Regions from separate parts of the Priestia sp. 3CA3 genome, predicted to be linked through region 1. Evidence: predicted binding sites of a transcription regulator. Region 1 holds the regulator's gene; the other holds the start of a gene.
The links. The regulator LexA, encoded in region 1, represses DNA repair genes until DNA is damaged. The targets are predictions, from matches to a motif close to CGAACATATGTTCG.
Positions count from the first base shown of each region.

Region 2: a site for LexA is predicted at 2,377-2,390, ahead of AC1VNJ_RS18315 (sigma-70 RNA polymerase sigma factor region 4 domain-containing protein). Genes of this name have one in related genera too.

Region 1 is NZ_JBXENJ010000001.1:803,703-807,128, reverse strand. It holds gene AC1VNJ_RS04110 (DUF896 domain-containing protein) at 4-234, opposite strand; gene AC1VNJ_RS04105 (YneB family resolvase-like protein) at 304-972, opposite strand; gene yneA (cell division suppressor protein YneA) at 1,026-1,355, opposite strand; gene lexA (transcriptional repressor LexA) at 1,502-2,119, shown strand; gene AC1VNJ_RS04090 (hypothetical protein) at 2,330-3,426, shown strand, end outside.
Region 2 is NZ_JBXENJ010000006.1:376,033-379,458, reverse strand. It holds gene AC1VNJ_RS18325 (hypothetical protein) at 39-548, shown strand; gene fsa (fructose-6-phosphate aldolase) at 609-1,277, shown strand; gene AC1VNJ_RS18315 (sigma-70 RNA polymerase sigma factor region 4 domain-containing protein) at 1,341-2,234, opposite strand; gene AC1VNJ_RS18310 (DinB family protein) at 2,536-3,060, shown strand; gene AC1VNJ_RS18305 (aldose epimerase family protein) at 3,250-3,426, shown strand, end outside.

The DNA.
Region 1 (3,426 bases):
GTCTTAGTGAAGACGCTTCTTTTTACTCTCTTTTAACTTCTTAGGCGTAACATCTTTACCTTCCTCGTCCACGACTTTAATCGTATGAAGGTGGTTTGTCATAGATTGTCGGAAAACTTTTAAATATTCCTGACGTAGCTCTTGCTGTTCTTTCGCTTCAGATTCTGTCAGACCTTCAGCCTTTGCCTTTTTTGAAAGAGCATTAATACGAGCAAGTTTATCTTTTGATAGCATATAAAACCTATCTCCTTATAATCAATAATTAAAATTACCGAACCGTTCCGGCAACATGTAGTCATCTTACTAAATCTCTTTCGTTTTATCAAGAGATTGAGCACTCTTTTGATACTCTTGATAGCGACGATGTACCGTTGCTTTTGAAATATTATAACCAAAACCTTTTAGCGTAACTGAAATTTCAGCAAAGGTTAAGCCGTTATGACGAAGGCGCACAATTTCTTCAATCGGCGCTTCTTTTTTTTCTCTTCCTGAGTTAACTCCTTGATTTTTTAAATTTTGCTGCGGACGATAACCGTTTTCTACGGCTCTTTTCATTCCTCTTTTAATTTTAGCATTATGTAATTTCCGCTGATGCTCTTCCACTAAGCTAATAATATCTAACACCATCGAATCAGATTCTGAAAGCTGAAGCTGACCTTGATGACTAATCGTATAGATCGTAGCATTTTCTTTGTGAAAAGCATGAAGAAGCGCAATTCGGGCATTTCCTCTGCCTAATCGCGTTTCGTCTTGAATGAGCAGCACAGATATTTTTTCTTCTTTCATTGTATGAAGAACATCCAATATACCCTCTCTGTCTACGTCATATCCGCTTGCCTTTTCCATTACGACCTTTTTTACGTTTAGATGGTGAAGATCAGCAAGCTTTTTTAATTCTTCTTGCTGGCGCTGTAAAGATGTTTCTTGGGTTTTTTTATCCGTACTTACACGGCAATAAATAATGGCGTCCACTTTTATCACAACCTTTTCGGCTTCTAACAATATTCAGGAACGGCCGTTACACACTACTGTTCAATTGCCACTTGATTATGTAACTCTTTTTTTAAAACAGGAATATATAATTTATCTCCAGGAGATAAAGACTGGGCAGTGTCTGAGTTTAGATCATTGACGTCTTCAACCCATTTGACAAATTCATTGGTGGTCAAATGATGGTGATTATGATACTTGTTGGACAAGTCCCAAAGCGTATCTCCTTTTGTAATAGTAACCGTTGAATATTTGTCTAAATCTACTTTATCCGCTCCTAAAACCAGCGTCAATACATATGTAAGTGCAGCGATAACTGCAAAAAAAATAGCGTAATGTTTCATAGAATGTAAGAATTGGTGCATATTATGATCCCCCTATCAGAATATATGTTCTTATTTTATTGAGAACATTTGTTTCTGTCAATGGAATTCTTCGAACTTATGTTTGTATATTGACACATCACGTGGTATAATTCACCTAAAGAATAGCTAAAATCGAGGTGAAAAATATGAAGCTATCAAAACGTCAACAAGACATACTAGATTTTATTAAGCACGAAGTAAAATTAAAAGGTTATCCGCCTTCTGTTCGTGAGATTGGGGAAGCGGTGGGATTAGCCTCTAGCTCCACTGTACACGGGCATTTAGCTCGTTTAGAAAGTAAAGGGTTAATTCGCAGAGATCCAACAAAACCAAGAGCAATCGAAGTTCTTCAACTAGACGAAGTAAACATCCCTAAAAGCAACGTCATTAATGTTCCTGTTATCGGTAAAGTAACAGCGGGTCTTCCTATAACAGCCGTTGAAAATGTGGAAGAATATTTCCCTCTTCCAGATAAATTCGTTTCTCCAGATGATCATGTATTTATGCTTGAAATTATGGGAGAAAGTATGATTGAAGCAGGTATTCTAGATGGCGATATGGTAATCGTACGTCAGCAGCAAACTGCTAATAACGGAGATATTGTGGTCGCTATGACCGAGGACAACGAAGCAACGGTAAAACGTTTCTTTAAAGAAGAAAATTTCGTTCGTTTACAGCCTGAAAATTCAACGATGGCGCCTATTATTCTTCGCCACGTAACGATTTTAGGAAAAGTCACTGGTGTATATCGTACGATTCACTAATTACACACTATACGTAAAACCAACTAATCATGATGTTAGTTGGTTTTTTTACGTTTGTTTTCTAAAAAAATTGGCATATTATAAATGATACGTCGAATCATTACAGGCGGGTAGAGCGGTTTTTATAAAGCCTGTTTTACCTTTTACTTTCTGTCTGCATTTTTTCGACTCTCAAAAAAAATACAACCGACCATAAGAAGGATGTAGTTTATGACCAATACACCAAGGAAAACAGAACCATTTCAAACTATTATGCCTACCAAAGCAATGAACATGTTTCTTTTTCCTTTTTCCTTTGATCGAAAAAATAAAGAGCAGCTTGTTCATGCACTAGAAGCAAATATGTTTGAGTTTTTTTCCATTCAAAACAAACGTGTAGAAAAAGAATACTACGGAGAACAGTATTACGTATCTCATGATAGCTTAGATCAATATTTTCTTCCTTACATTGAATGTATTCTATTTCCTGATTCATGCGAAAAAGAAGGCTTGCTTCGATTTTCAAAAAAAATAGACCATACCGTTACGCTAGAAACTTCCTCCACCACCGTGTCTAGCAACGTGCTGTCTGTGGATGTTTTTTTATGTCCTTTTGAAATTGGCGTCATGACCATTCGCACTGAGATGAGTCATAATCATTACACCTATGATGACATTTTAGAATTCATGAATCATTTTCGTGTATTAGAACCGAAGCTTGCTGAAGAGCATGGATCCACCATTACCTATGAACATCATCGCTATAGCAAAGTACAGGATTATATTTTTTCACAGCTCGCGCCATTTTTGAACGAACACATCAAAAAAGAAGCGACGCGTGAACAGCACATCGGGAGTCTTCCTTATTTTATCGATGAACGGATGTTTGTATTAAGTTATGTAACGGTAAATCAAGAGCAAGAGATTAACTCCACAACTTTATTTCGTACTGGGCAGCTAAATAGCTATACGCCTGACGGGAAACCGTTTATCTCTGCACACAACCATGAGTATATTAAAACGTATAATACCAAACACGTGTATTCCAGATGGGCTCCTGAAACCTATTACGTTATAACAGACCATGTGTTTTCGTGTATTTCTAAATCGACAGACTCTAAAACGGATCAGCTTTTGATGAATCATCTATTTGGCCAACATTACTATAATTTATTTTTGCATTTTTTCTATAAAATCGTGTTGCTAAAACTATCCTATGAGTATTCTCAGCTCACGTTTCATAAAAATTCAGAGGGCATCGAGCGACTAATTCGCTCTATTACTGTATTTTCAGGTAAATATTTATTTTTAGAAATTAGCTCTCGCAC
Region 2 (3,426 bases), on a different contig from region 1:
TATAAAAATAAATAGAATTTGAGAAAAGGAGAATGAGGATGGACATATTGGATGCAAAAGTAGTGAATACAAAGTACGGTTTAGAAACATATCTGGATGTATCAGAAAGCGTAGAAATAAAAGAAATTCATATGCCGAGTTCAGAGAGCCAATCTCACAAAATTAAATTTGGAATCAAGTATTTTCTTTTAAGAGAAGGAAAGTATTACGATAGCCAAAAAGGTTATTTTTGGCTTTGTATGAATCACGATTTTAGCAGCCTTATGCTGAGTGAAACGGAAACAGAGAGTTTGTTTGCAGTTAAAAGTGAAGAAGAAAGAGAAGCAACAAAAACGCTGTTAGCAGAATGGTTTATCCAAACAAATGCGTACAAAGAAGTCATCAACGAATGTATCCATCAGATTAAAACGGAGAATATTCGTACAGAAGAAGACATTGAAGACCGCGTGGACGCCATACAATTTTTAGAAAAACTAAAGGTATTAACTGCAAAAGAGATTGAAAACGCTTCTATAGAAAATCTATATGCCCTGCAGCAAATTGGCTAGGCGATAGTTCACGCAAGTTGAGATGCAGATTGATGTACAACAATAAGGAGGAATAGTGAGATGAAATTTTTTATTGATACAGCAAACCTTGAGGATATTAAGAAAGCATATAAAGTTGGTGTTCTAGCAGGTGTAACAACCAATCCATCTTTAGTAGCAAAAGAAGGCGTAAGATTTGAAGACCGCATCGAAGAAATTCTTCAAATGGTACCGGAGGTTGAATCCGTTTCCGCTGAGGTAACGCCTGACGCACTTTCTGCTGAAGACATGATCGCTCAAGCTGAAGAACTGATTAAAATTAACGATGGAGATAAAAACATTACGATTAAGCTGCCTATGACATTAGCTGGCTTGGAAGCGACGCGCTACCTTGCAAAAAAAGGCGTAAAAACAAATGTAACCCTAATCTTTACAGTAAACCAAGCGCTTTTAGCAGCTCGTGCTGGAGCGACGTATGTTTCTCCATTTTTAGGACGTCTTGATGATATTTCAGAAGACGGAGTACAGCTGGTATCTAAAATTGCTGAGTTATTCCGCGTTCAAAACATCGACTCTCAAATTATCGCCGCATCTGTAAGACACCCGGATCATGTAACGCGCGTAGCACTTGCAGGGGCTCATATTGCCACAATTCCATACGCTGTTATTGAGCAATTAGCAAAACACCCGTTAACTGACCAAGGAATGGAAAAATTTGCAGCAGATTGGGAAAAAGCAGTTAAAGCTTAACCAAAAGTCATATCAATAAAAAAAGCTTGGGGTAAGCATAGCTTATTCCAAGCTTTTTATCGTTTAACTAGCTAGTTTCTTTTTGCGTAAACGCTCTAAGCGTCGCTGCACGCTATTTCTCGAACGCCCGAGCAGCTGCCCAATTTCTCGCTGATTGCGCTTTTCCTGATAAAACATACGCCACAATTTAGCATCTTCTTCTGCTGTCCACTTTTTATGCTCGTATTTAGGGCGCTTTACATAGTCTAGCCTTCTTTGTTCATCCACCCACGCTGGTTCTGGAATAAGCGTATTTTTAGGTATTTTAAAAAAGTTAAGGCACGATTTATTTTGTTCAGCCCACTTCCAAAAAGATTGAATGTCAATTCCCATGAATGTTCTTGTCTTGGCGATGATCATTTTATACGGTAGATTCTCTCTATGAATCCACTTGTAAATTGTATGAACATCTACTTCGAGGCAGGCTGCTAGCTCACACGCTGTGATATGCCCTACGTGCGATTTAGCTCCATACACCTCTAAACGACTTAACCTCGATTCTAGTGCCTGCACACTTCGCTGCAATTTCGCTGATATGCGCGAAAGGGGTTTTATTCCGTAATACCTTAGCAAATATTCGTCTTCTTGTACGGTCCATCTTCGCATCGCAGTTTTTCGAGTTAAACCCAAAACTTTTATGCGCGTAGCAATAGAAGAAGGACTTCTGTCTAAGGAGTCTGCCATTTCACGGTTGTTCATGATATCAATGTTCTGCTGTAAAAAAGCATCTTGTTTCGGCGTCCACTTTTTACGTAAAGCTGTATCTGAAGCTCGAAGATTTAATCGAGTAAGCCGTTTATTAACCGATTCCTTGCTTCTATGTAAATGCTCACCCATCTTTTGAAGCGTCATAACGCCATAGTGTTGGATAAGAAATTTATCTTCTTCTTTTTTCCATCGCTTTTGATTTTTACTCACTGTTGTCTCACTCCAATTCAAACGAAAAGCTCAAGATGAAAAAGTTGCTAGCAATCTATTTTACGAATGAGCAGTACCCATTCAGACTGATACTCACTGCGTTCTAGCCTGTATATATTTTATCATATTTCTAGAGAAAAACCAAACGTGTGTTCTGTTTTTGTTTTAGTAAGCATTAAAGTAAGTAGAAGATTAGCTCCTTCCTTTAATAAAAGTCAATTGTGGTAAAATTGACTAGAATCGCAAGAATTTTTACATAACTGACAGCTCAGCATCATTACGTTGAGAAAGGGGAATGAGCATGAATTTTAATTTAAAAGAAGCGACCGAAATACTTGAGCGTACGCCTAAGACGCTTGAAAAACTTTTGTCGGGTCTATCTGCAGGGTGGCTGCAATGTAATGAAGGAGAAGGAACTTGGAGTACCTCGGAAGTAATAGAACATTTAATAGAAGCAGAAAAAAACAATTGGATACCAAGGCTAAAATTCATCCTTCAAGAAGGAAAAGGAGGAGCTTTCCCTCCATTTGATCGCTATGCTCATTTACACAAGGAATCTACTAGTTCTATTGAAGAAAAGCTTCTTGAATTCAACATGATAAGAATGCAGAATTTACAACAACTAAAGCTGTTAATTAAGCCTGTAAAGCATCTTGAAGTGAGAGGAGAACACCCGGAGTTTGGGGAAGTAAAAGTCAGAGAGTTGCTCTCGACTTGGGTTGCTCACGATTTAACGCATATTGCCCAAATTGTTCGAGTAATGGCAGAACGATACAGAGAAGATGTAGGACCTTGGGAAGAATACTTAGGAATACTAAAGAAATAGCAATGACAAACAGTAGCCAGCCTTTATCATTCAAGCTTGAATTACGAAATGTACACGATTACAATAAAATGAGAATAATGAAGATTCAGGAAGGATTGCAGAGGGAACTATAAGAACATATCCCATGTGTATAACATGTAGGGTCCGTTAAGCAATTTACGAATAAAAAGAGGATTGGACTGATTAAAAATGAAAGTGAATTTTGAGAAATTTGGCGAACTAAACAATCAAGCTGTACATGCTTATACCTTATTAAATGATGAAGGGCTTAAAATCACCTGCCTTGACTATGGATGTGTGATATCAAATATTGAAATGCCGGATTCTGAAGGGAAGATTGAAAGTGTTGTCTTGGGATTTGATTCA